One region of the Tepidibacillus fermentans genome, then DNA from elsewhere that is predicted to be linked to it. Evidence: riboswitches for the same ligand, from Rfam matches in the RefSeq annotation. Region 1 holds a riboswitch; each other region holds the start of a gene.
What was found. A riboswitch is a leader RNA that binds a small molecule or an ion and turns the genes downstream of it on or off. The one in region 1 is predicted to bind S-adenosylmethionine.
Positions count from the first base shown of each region.

Region 2: linked by a shared signal. The riboswitch ahead of EDD72_RS04545 (homocysteine synthase) and the one ahead of EDD72_RS10730 (methionine ABC transporter ATP-binding protein) in region 1 are both predicted to bind S-adenosylmethionine.
Region 3: linked by a shared signal. The riboswitch ahead of metX (homoserine O-acetyltransferase MetX) and the one ahead of EDD72_RS10730 (methionine ABC transporter ATP-binding protein) in region 1 are both predicted to bind S-adenosylmethionine.

Region 1 covers NZ_SMAB01000021.1:5,351-9,407, reverse strand. The annotation lists gene EDD72_RS10740 (hypothetical protein) at 68-349, opposite strand; gene EDD72_RS10735 (hypothetical protein) at 749-1,204, shown strand; SAM riboswitch class I at 1,559-1,667, shown strand; gene EDD72_RS10730 (methionine ABC transporter ATP-binding protein) at 1,784-2,818, shown strand; gene EDD72_RS10725 (methionine ABC transporter permease) at 2,799-3,458, shown strand; gene EDD72_RS10720 (MetQ/NlpA family ABC transporter substrate-binding protein) at 3,481-4,057, shown strand, end outside.
Region 2 covers NZ_SMAB01000005.1:35,872-39,928, reverse strand. The annotation lists gene secA2 (accessory Sec system translocase SecA2) at 1-1,223, shown strand, start outside; SAM riboswitch class I at 1,305-1,420, shown strand; gene EDD72_RS04545 (homocysteine synthase) at 1,492-2,781, shown strand; one part of gene prfB (peptide chain release factor 2) at 3,139-3,213, shown strand; one part of gene prfB (peptide chain release factor 2) at 3,215-4,057, shown strand, end outside.
Region 3 covers NZ_SMAB01000010.1:43,289-47,345, reverse strand. The annotation lists gene EDD72_RS07625 (class I SAM-dependent methyltransferase) at 1-178, opposite strand, end outside; gene gerQ (spore coat protein GerQ) at 451-867, opposite strand; gene EDD72_RS07615 (cell wall hydrolase) at 883-1,317, opposite strand; SAM riboswitch class I at 1,483-1,586, shown strand; SAM riboswitch class I at 1,694-1,798, shown strand; gene metX (homoserine O-acetyltransferase MetX) at 1,867-2,958, shown strand; gene EDD72_RS07605 (homoserine dehydrogenase) at 2,945-4,057, shown strand, end outside.

The sequences.
Region 1 (4,057 bases):
TATGATCCCCTTATATTAGACAGAATAGAGATCTGTTTACTATATAGGGGATTTTAAATGACCAATTTTATTCTTCAAATATCGAGACGCGATCTCCTGATGTTGTAATTCCCGAAAAATTATCAGGGTCAAACTGTTCCCAATGGGTAGTCTCATCTAAAATCATAGCACCTTGCTGTTGTAAACGCTGAAAGTCATCTTCAGACAAAAAGATATACTCATACTTATTCAGATAACGAATCCTCCATAATGTTTTACCCTTAAGTTCTGCAAACCATTGATGCAATTTTTCGCAACCTTCTTCAATTTTAGTTAGTTTTTTTTCACATAATGGACAGAGGTATTCCATTATTTTTTCCCCTCGCATTCAATGATAAAAATTGGCTTCTCGCCAATTTATCTAATCTAACTTCTAACTTCTAATTTCTTTTTATTATATGTTATGCAACTATTCGATAAATTTCAATCATCAATTGAATTAATTTTATCAATTTATTTTAATAATTTTTTGATTCATTGTGAATAAATGGAAGTGATTGATTCATCGAATAATGGTTTCATGAATCGGGTAACGTAACTTTAACAAAGGAAAAGGAGGGGAATCCATTTGAAAAAGGATCAAGAACAAAAAATCCCGCCTCATATTGATATGGTAGAACAAATGGTTCAATCCTCACCAAAATTAAAAAGAAAAGCAAAAAAAGGGAAGGAATAACGGAAGCTTTAACTCCTGAAAGGAGAGAAAAGAATGATAACCGTGATCGGGTTTATAACGATATTTTTGATCCTTCTTTTCTTACTCATCAGTTATTACTTTTTAGTTAAAAAACCAAAAACGGCCAAAAAGGAACAATCTAATATCATTCAGCTGCAAACCGATGGATTTGATTTTATTCTCTATAATGGAAAGGTAAAAGAATTAATAACCGATTATCATCGGTATCTTGCAGACTTAGATGTGGTAGTCTATAGTAAGAGATTATTTATTGGTTTTTTAGAACCAAAATATGCTTACATAGACATTCCAGCAAAAGCCATTCAATCGGTAAAGTATGAACCCAATAAACTAACAATATCTTGTTTTAAAGAATTATCTGGTACGAAAAAGATTGTCATAAAAACAAAAACAACCCAACAACTTTATCATTTAGCCAAAAAGATTGATTTTATCTCACGAAGATCAAAAAAAGTTACTGCAATATGAAAGAAAAGGGAGTTCGAGGCTCCTTTTTCTCATTTTAAGTCTTGATTCATTTTTTTCAATCAAGTTGGTTAGTAGCGTTAAGCTAAAACTTAAGACAAAGTAGAAGATGACGACATCAGTCGAATAATATGATGATCTATGAATAGACAGCCATTTGAAGTGTCATCCATAAACCTATCAGAAGAATATTTAATGCTCCTCAAAATGAGCGTACTCTTTCATTCCTACGAAAAGTTTTGTAATATTTATCCATAATTTTCGTTATAAAATTTTTGTTGACAGTTTTATTATGAGGTGGTACTATTTATTCATCTGTTATGAAGCATTGATTTGATGAAGTGAATAAGTGTTGTATCCTTATCTAGAGAGGTGGAGGGACTGGCCCTATGAAGCCCGGCAACCTACCATAATATTATGGGAAGGTGCCAATTCCTGCAGGACTTTTTGTTCTGAAAGATAAGGAAAGGACTTTCGTTAAAATTAGGGATCCTTTCTGAGTTTTTCAGAAAGGATTTTTATTTTGTCAATGTAGAAAAATATCAACAAGCTTTGTTGTGACATAGAAAGTGGTGAATAGAATTGATTCGACTTCATAAGGTGAAAAAAGTATATAACGGTAACAAAGAAGAAGTTGTTGCCTTAAAGGAAATTAATTTAGAAATCGAAAAAGGTGAAATCTATGGGATCATTGGTTACTCTGGGGCTGGGAAAAGTACATTGATCCGCTTAATCAATATGTTAGAAGAGCCAACAGAAGGGGAAATTTGGGTAGATGGTCGCCAAATGAACCGATTAAGTCAGAAGGAACTTCGTAAAGCGAGACAGGAAGTTGGGATGATCTTTCAACACTTTAATTTATTATGGTCCCGAACGGTTTTTGAGAATATTGCCTTTCCTTTAGAAATTGCTGGTGTACCAAAAGAAGAGATCAATCAAAGGGTGAATGAGTTAATCGATCTTGTTGGTTTAACAGAAAGGGCAAATGCCTATCCTTCAGAATTAAGTGGTGGGCAAAAACAAAGAGTAGGGATTGCTAGAGCTTTGGCGAACCGTCCAAAGGTATTGTTAAGTGATGAAGCTACTTCCGCGCTTGATCCCAAAACGACGGATTCAATCCTTGAGCTGTTGCAAGAGATTAATCGAAAAATGGGAATTACCATTATCTTAATTACTCATGAGATGCATGTGATTCAAAAAATTTGTCATAAAGTAGCTGTGATCGATCAAGGAGAAATTGTTGAAGAAGGCCCTGTACTAGAGGTGTTCACCCACCCAAAACAACAAATTACTAAAGAGTTTGTCAAGCAAGTAACTGAACATATGGATACAGAAGAAACCATTCGCCAAATCCCGTTGGAAAAAGGAAGTTACATTTTAAAATGTAAATTTGTCGGTGAAAACGCCAACCAGCCAATTATTAGTCGCTGGGTGAAAACATTAGATGTTGAGGCCAATATTTTAGAAGGAAACATTCAATATGTTCAAGGTTCTTCCTATGGTTCGTTATATATTCAAGTGAAGACAACAGTAGATAAATTAAACGAATCGATTCAATTTCTCTCAAATTGCGGGGTAGAAGTGGAGGTGGTGGAGAATGTGGTTGGAACCAAGTGAATGGACGCAGCTATTTGAAGCAGCGTTAGAAACATTATATATGGTTGGAATATCGGGTTTATTTACCGTCATCCTTGGAATACCATTAGGAATCTTTTTGGTTCTAACGGATAAGGGACAATTATTAGAAAACCGTATACTCAATATCATCTTATCTGTCATCGTGAATGTTTTCCGTTCAATACCATTCATTATTTTGATGGTTTTATTAATTCCTTTTACTCGTAAAATAGTAGGGACACCGATTGGCTCTACGGCTGCAACCGTACCTTTAATCGTTGGGGCTGCGCCATTTTTCGCTCGGCTAGTTGAAACTTCCTTAAGAGAAGTGAATAAAGGGGTCATTGAGGCGGCCTTATCGATGGGGGCGAATATCCGCCAAATCATTTTTAAAGTCTACCTACCTGAAGCGATGCCTTCCATTCTGTCAGGGATTACTGTTACCTTGGTTGCCTTGATCAGCTATTCAGCTATGGCTGGAGTTCTGGGCGGCGGCGGCCTAGGAAATATGGCAATTATTTATGGTTATCAGCTTTATAACACACCTGTTATGTTAGTTACAACTGCTGTTATTCTACTTCTCGTCCAATTGGTTCAAACTCTTGGGGATCACATCTCTAAGAGAATAGATAAAAAATAATAAATATAGGGAGGAAAGTTTAATGAAGAAATTATTTGTTATTCTTCTCGTTGCGATTTTAAGTTTAAGTTTAGTAGCTTGTGGTGGTACCAAGCAAGAGAATCAAGGAGCAAATGCTGGTCAAGGAAAAACTGAAGCAATTACCTTAGTTGTTGGTGCAACAGCTGTACCACATGCTGAAATTCTTGAAAAAATTAAACCAACTTTAGAAAAAGAAGGCGTGAAATTAGACGTCAAAGTATTCCAAGATTATGTTCAACCCAATATTCAATTATCTGAAGGACAACTCGATGCGAACTTCTTTCAACATGTTCCTTACTTAGAATCGTTCACAAAAGAACGTAACATCACCAATTTGGTAAATATCGCGAAAGTTCATGTTGAACCAATGGGTATTTACTCTAAAAAGGTGAAAAATTTAAATGAAGTACCTCAAGGAGCAAAGGTCTCTATTCCAAACGACCCTTCAAATATGGGAAGATCTCTAGTGCTTCTTCAAAAAGCAGGATTAATTAAGCTTAAAGATGGTGTTGGGATTAAAGGAACAGTTTCAGACATTGTTGAGAATCAAAAGAATTTAGAAATTGTACCTTTAGATG
Region 2 (4,057 bases), on a different contig from region 1:
AACCTGTACTGGTGGGTACCATCTCAATTGAAAAGTCGGAACTTTTATCCGACATGTTAAAACGTAAGGGGATACCACATCATGTATTAAATGCGAAGTACCATGAAAAAGAAGCAGAAATTATTGCAAAAGCTGGCCAAGCAGGTGCAGTAACCATTGCAACCAATATGGCGGGCCGTGGTACGGATATTGTTCTTGGTGAAGGAGTTGCTGAGCTAGGCGGACTTCATATCATCGGTACGGAACGGCATGAGAGTCGAAGGATTGACAACCAATTAAGAGGACGTTCGGGACGTCAAGGAGATCCGGGTTCTAGTCAATTTTTCATCTCACTTGAAGATGATTTAATGAGAAGATTTGGCTCCGATCACATTATGGGAATGATGGATCGCCTAGGAATGGAAGAAGATCAACCGATCGAAAGTAAGATGGTGACAAAGGCAATTGAATCGGCTCAGAAGAAAGTGGAAGGTCATAACTTCGATATTCGTCGTGTCGTACTACAGTATGACGATGTGATGAACCAGCAACGGGAAGTCATCTATAGTCAGCGCAGACAAGTATTAGAAAGTGATAACTTGCGTGATGTCATTATCAACATGATCATGAATTTTGCCGAACGTTTGGTCAATATCCATTGTCCAACCGATCAAGTCCAAGAAGATTGGGATTTGAAGTCTTTATTAGACCATGCCAATGCAACCTTTTTAAATGAAGGAACTCTTTCCGAAAAAGATATATGGGGCAAAGAACCAGAAGAGATTTTGGAGCGTTTCCGTGAGGTTGTGGAACAACAATATCATCGAAGAGAAGAAGAACTTGGTGAGAATATGCGTGAATTTGAAAAAGTCATTCTTCTTCGTGCCGTCGATAGTAAATGGATGGATCATATCGATGCGATGGATCAATTACGGCAAGGGATTCATCTGAGAGCATATGGTCAAACAGATCCATTACGGGAATATCAGATGGAGGGATTTGAAATGTTCCAGGCCATGATCCAAGCCATCGAAGAAGAAGTGGCTACTTATATCATGAAAGCCCAAATCCAGAATCATCTTCAACGTGAGGCTGTTGCTGTGGGTCATGCGGTAGATAATACCAATCCAGAACCAAATTCGAAGAAAAAACCAGTTCGTGCAGCACAGAAAATCGGTCGAAACGATCCATGTCCATGTGGAAGTGGTAAGAAATATAAACACTGTCATGGAGCAGCACATTAGCAGCACATTCATCGATTGACAAGATTTCAGGGTCAAACTATAATGAATTCAAATTCCTTTAAAATTTCATATTGGTTATGCCTCTTATCCAGAGCGGCGGAGGGACTGGCCCAATGAAGCCCGGCAACCGACGCACAGTCTAACTGTGTTGGCAGGTGCTAATTCCAGCAGAATCTTATGATTCTGAAAGATGAGGGGGGGAAAGGTTATTCACTCCTTCTCATCGAGAGGGAGTTTTTTATTTTCATAAAAAGAGAGGAGAAATAAGATGAGTCAAGAAAAAAGTTATGAATTCGAAACGATTGCTTTACATGGGGGTCAACAACCTGATCCAGTAACAGGTTCAAGAGCAGTACCGATCTATCAAACCACTTCTTATGTATTTAAAGATACAGATCATGCTGCTAACTTATTTGCTTTAAAAGAACCAGGGAATATTTATACTCGAATAATGAACCCCACTCAAGATGTATTTGAAAATCGCGTGGCTCAATTAGAAGGTGGAGTTGGAGCCTTGGCTCTTGCTTCTGGATCTGCAGCCATTACCTATGCAATTCTTAACATTGCTGGTGCTGGGGATGAAATCGTATCCTCAAGTAGTTTGTATGGTGGTACATATAATCTTTTTTCTACCACACTCCCGAAACTAGGAATTACGGTTAAGTTTGTTGATCAAAGTAACACAGAGAATTTTCGACAAGCCATAAGCGAAAAAACGAAAGCAATTTATGCTGAAAGTATCGGAAATCCCAAAATTGATGTGCTAGATATCGAGGCTGTTGCCAACATTGCCCATGAAGCAGGAATTCCTCTTATCGTAGATAATACGTTTGCTACCCCTTATCTTCTTCGTCCATTTGATCATGGAGCTGATATTGTTGTTCATTCTGCGACCAAATTTATCGGTGGTCATGGAACTTCTATTGGCGGTGTAATTGTCGATGGAGGCAAATTTAATTGGGATAATGGTAAATTTCCAGGTTTAACGGAACCAGATCCAAGTTATCATGGGGTGGTATATACCAAAGACTTTGGATCATTAGCATACATTATCAAAGCAAGGGTTCAGTTATTAAGGGATATGGGAGCAGCGATTTCACCTTTTAATGCTTTTTTACTTCTTCAAGGATTAGAAACATTGCATTTACGAATGGAGCGACATAGTGCAAATGCTTTGCAAATTGCACAGTTTTTAGAAAACCATGATTTCGTTACTTGGGTGAATTATCCGGGCCTTCCTTCAAATCAATATTATGATTTAGCACAAAAATACCTACCAAAGGGTCAAGGGGCAATCTTCACCTTTGGCATTAAAGGTGGAGTCGAAGAAGGAAGAAAATTTATTAACAACTTAAAACTATTCTCCCATTTAGCCAATGTTGGAGATGCCAAATCATTAGTCATTCATCCAGCAAGTACAACCCACCAACAATTATCTCTTGAAGAGCAACTTAGTGCTGGTGTTACTCCTGAAATGATTCGTTTATCCATCGGAATTGAAAATGTAAATGATCTGATTGCCGATCTAGATCAAGCCTTACAAGCAAGTCAAAAGTGAAAATAAAAAAAATAAAAAAGTGTAAAAAGGTTGCAAAAGCAACCTTTTTTTCTTAATTATTGTGGAAGAAGAAGCGGAATAAACGGCGTAAACATGGGAAATTAGGAGAGATTAATTTCTTAATCAAAGACAAGTTAATCAAATTAGCGGCTTAGGATAACCGAAAGTCTAAGGAAGAAAAACATCGGAAGCCGTATAAGGGAAACCTCACGTACGGTTGATGAAGGGAAACTGAAATGAGTAAAGAAGCTTATGGTCGCTATGAAAGTTTCAGTTTTCTGCTCAACTTCTAATCCTTGGAGTAATGGGTAAACTATGGTATGATGAAATTTGAGATTTATTTAAAGAGGTGAAGCTATGATATCGCAGGGAGAACTAAAGAATGAACTAGAAAAGATGGCCAAACGATTGGCAGAGATTAGGGGGTCTCTTTGACATAGAAAGTAAAAAGAGCCGAATCGCTGAGTTAGAACAAAAAATGGCTCAACCTGATTTTTGGAATGATAATGATGCGGCGCAAAAAGTGATTAACGAAGTGAATCGTTTGAAAGAACAAGTGGAGCAAATCACTAATCTTGAGCAAGAATATGAAGATTTGCAGGTTATGTTAGAATTAGCGTTGGAAGAGAATGACGAATCGATTCTCCATGAAGTAGCAAAAGGAGTGAAAGCATTAAGCAAGAATTTTGCTGACTATGAGTTGCAATTGCTTTTAAATGGCCCTTATGATAAAAATAACGCGATTCTAGAGATTCACCCTGGGGCAGGGGGGACGGAATCCCAAGACTGGGCCTCGATGTTACTTCGCATGTATACGAGATGGGCGGAATCGCATGGATATAAAGTGGAAGTATTAGATTATTTAGCTGGCGATGAAGCAGGGATCAAAAGCGTCACTTTGTTGATCAAAGGTCACAACGCGTATGGTTATTTGGCAGCAGAAAAAGGAGTACATCGCTTAGTTCGAATCTCTCCTTTTGATGCTTCAGGCAGAAGACATACTTCTTTTTCTTCAGTTGAAGTGATGCCGGAATTAGATGATGATGTCGATATCGAAATTCGACCAGAAGACTTAAAAATTGATACGTATCGTTCAAGTGGTGCAGGTGGCCAACACGTGAATACGACTGATTCGGCAGTTCGGATCACACATATCCCTACGAATATTGTGGTTACTTGTCAAACGGAGCGCTCGCAGATCAAGAATAGAGAGCGAGCGATGAAGATTTTGAAAGCTAGATTGTATGAAAAACAACGAGAAGAACAAGAAAAAGAA
Region 3 (4,057 bases), on a different contig from region 1:
CTAAAACTTTTTTATCGGCTAAAGGTTCAAGTTTTGCCCATTTCAACAACTGAATCAGTTTTCGTTCTTTTTCTTGTTGGGTTAAATAAACGACCGGATTTAAAGGTTCATACCAATTTTGTCTGGCAAGTTGGTTTCGTTTTGCATAGGCTTCTTTGATTCTTTCAATTTCCTTCATTTTCCTAAACCCCTATTAAGCGTTTGTTTAAACATCTAAAATATTTCCAGATATAAGGGGGAATATTCAAAGAATCAAAGGAAATGCAATAAAAATAGGTTTGTATGATTCTATAAGGGCGACTTTAGCGAGCGAGTTTTCCTACCGACTGTTTATTCAAGGAAAACCGCGAGGTATCGGAGTGCGTTAGAATCATACAAGCCATGGGTTTTAAAAAGGCAGGAAAAAATCGTTAATTTCCTGCCTTTTTTCGATGCGCACAGCATGGGGGTTTATCTTGGAATCGCTGGAGGAACATAATTCAGTTCTTCATCAAAAGTAATATAGTCAAGATTAACCATCAATAAGAGGTACCGTTTCCCTGTTTCAGGATCACTAATAATGATATGGTCCTTACCTGCTGCTTCTAGTCTTCCGCGGAACACCTTTGCATTCCATTCTTTATTATTTTCAAAAGTCATATAAATGGTAGCAATTTTTCCGAGATTTAATCGCAAAATGTTTTCAATATAGGATTCCTCTAAAGGTAATTGCCCTGGAATTTCGATCCCGCGTTCAGGGGCTTGGGGTGTTGGAATCATGGGTTGCATTGGATACATTGGTTGCATCGGCATTATAGGTTGGGGGAAATTTTGATCATATTGAGATGCTGAAAATAGATCATAAAAATAAGGATAGTATGGATACATAAACAATCACTCCTTTTAAAAAGTTCCATAAACTGAAGGACAGTCTGAATAAGTAGGTGCATAAAAACAATGGGATTTATATCGTCCTGTATTCCATGCTATATACCACCTACTAGGACAACTTCTTCTTCCTGGATTAAAAAACCATAGGGCAAAAGTAGCAGGATGATATTTTTCTCCATTGACCACTTTTCGAGCTAATTGGATTTCTAAAGTGCGTGCTCTTTGATAAAAATAGGATTTTTGTACAGCCTCGAATCCTCCTGGGGATTGAAAGATCATTTGCGGCACGGTTCGGATTCCTTTGAAATCTAAACAATTGGCTCGAACCCGGTTTACTCCAACATTCCCAACTAGCAACATCCCAAGTTTCCCTTCACTTTCTGCTTCTGCCCGCATTAATCTAGCTAGTAATTTCAAATCGTTTATGTTTGTTTTAATAACAGCCATTGACTCACCTCGCACATTAGGCCTCTATAACAATATATTTTGATTAAAAAAAATGGTGAAAAATTATCACAGGAAATCTCGAAAAGGAAAGAAATTTCAATTTTGTCTTGACATAGACTGGTAATGATTATATGATGTCATTAACAATCTAAAACGACACAGGATTTCTTATCGAGAGAGGTGGAGGGACTGGCCCAATGAAGCCCGGCAACCGGTTTTTAAAAACGCGGTGCCAATTCCTGCGGAGAATCATCTCCGAGAGATAAGAAGAGCGTAAAACTACCCTCTTCTTATGAAGAGGGTTTTTTCATGTTTATGAAAGTTACGGAGTTCATGTTATTTTATCTAAATAATAAAAGAGAATATTAATTGATTATTCTTATCCAGAGAGGTGGAGGGACTGGCCCAATGAAGCCCGGCAACCGGTTTTATAAAAACGCGGTGCCAATTCCTGCGGAGAATCATCTCCGAGAGATAAGAAGAGTGTAAAAGAACTACCCTCTTCTTATGAAGAGGGTTTTTTATTTATCTTTTTGGGGGGGGACTTTAATGGTAACAACGATCATTCAATCACCCTATGAAGCAAGTGTCATTGAAATTGGCGAGTTATCTTTAGAATCAGGGAAAAAGTTAAAAAATGTACAGATTGCTTATGAACGGGTAGGATCAAAGGAAGCACCAGTTATTCTTGTATGTCATGCTTTAACAGGGAATCAATTTGCCGTTGGAACAGAACAAAACCCTGGTTGGTGGTCAGGATTGATTGGGCCAGATAAAGCGATTAATACGCAAGAATTTCAAGTGATCACGATGAATGTGATTGGTGGATGTGATGGATCAACAGGCCCATTAACCATTGACCCAGATACAGGCAATTCTTATCGAGCTAATTTCCCATTCATCTCCATTCGTGATATGGTTCACGCTCAATATCTCGCTTTAAAAAAGCTGAAAATTGACCATGTCAAGGCGATTATCGGTGGATCATTAGGTGGGATGCAGGTATTGGAGTGGGGGGTTCTCTATCCTGATTTTATGGATACGCTGATTCTTCTTGCAGTCACACCCTATCTTAGTGATTATGCGATTGCTTATAACTTAATCGCAAGGTTGGCAATCATAAATGATCCAGCATGGAATCAAGGGGATTATCTTTCAAATGAACAGATTAATGGATTAAAAATTGCTCGTATGGTAGGGATGGTTACGTATCGATCAGCTGAACTCTTTAATGCTCGCTTTCAAAGAGCACAACATGCGAATTGGGGTATTCGTCATGACGAGACTACTTTTGAAGTGGAATCTTATTTACGTTATCAAGGAGAAAAATTGACTCGGAGATTTGACGCGAATAGTTATCTTTATTTATTAAAAGCGATGGATCGATTTGATTTAGGAAAAGACCGTGGGGATTGGAGAAAAGCCTTAGAGCTAATGGAAGCTTCGATGATCGCCATTGGATTTCGAGGGGATTTGCTTTATCCACCTAAAGAATTAGAACAACTAGTCGAGCATTACCAGAAAATAGGTGGAAGAGCTAAATTCATCGAAGTAGATACACAATTTGGCCATGATGGATTTTTAGTTGAATTTGAGAAATGGGCTCATCTAGTGAGGGAGGGTATATATGGAATCGATTAAAGTCGTATTATTAGGTTTGGGTACTGTAGGTAAAGGAGTATATGAGACGATTCAAACACATCAGACTCAACTTCAAGCAGTATTAGGTAAGAAGATCGAGGTAGTTGCAATTCTTGTTAAAAATAAGGAAAAAAAAAGAGAGATTGATCTTGATCCTTCGGTTATCCTTACTACTGATTATGTGGATATCCTTCAATTGCCAGAGATTGATTTTGTGATTGAAATGATTGGTGGAATTGAACCAGCAAGAACATATATTGAGCAGTCATTAACAAAAGGGTGTCATGTGATTACAGCAAATAAAGAATTAATGGCTTTCCATGGAAAAGAATTACGTAAGATTGCTGAACAAACTGGTTTTCAACTAGCCTATGAAGCAAGTGTGGCTGGTGCTATTCCTGTCATTCGTACATTACAAGAATTATTACAAGTAAACCATATCACAAAAATTGAAGCGATCCTTAATGGTACGACGAATTATATTCTGACACAAATGCGGAAAGGAAAAATCTCTTTTGAGCAAGCGTTAATGGAAGCAAAAGAAAAAGGGTATGCAGAAGCAGATCCAAGTAATGATATTGAAGGATGGGACGCCTTTTTTAAATTAATGGTTCTAAGTGATTTAGTGTTTGATGAACAACCGAATTGGAATCATGTTGATCGATCAGGAATTGAACAGGTATTAATCGAAGACTTGACGCTTGCCGAACAATTTGGATTACGTTTAAAATTGATCGGATCACTATATAAGAACCATGATCGTTGGGAGGCAAAAGTAAAACCAACCTTTTTATCAAAGTCACACCCTCTTTATTATGTAGAAGGTGTTGAAAATGGAATTGTAATCGAAACGGATCTAGCAGGACGATTGTTTTTTCAAGGATCAGGTGCAGGCTCTTTAGCCACTGCTAGTGCAATTATCGAAGATCTCGTCAATGTATGGCAACGACAGAAATTGGGTGTTCCAAAAAGAGGGGTTAAATGGAAAGCAATTGCTGAGCATAAAGGAGACCAATCCTATTGGTTTGTTATACAATCAAAACAAAAACACAGGAAGAATGAGGATTTATTATTGAAAAATTCATTTCAACAGTTCGGC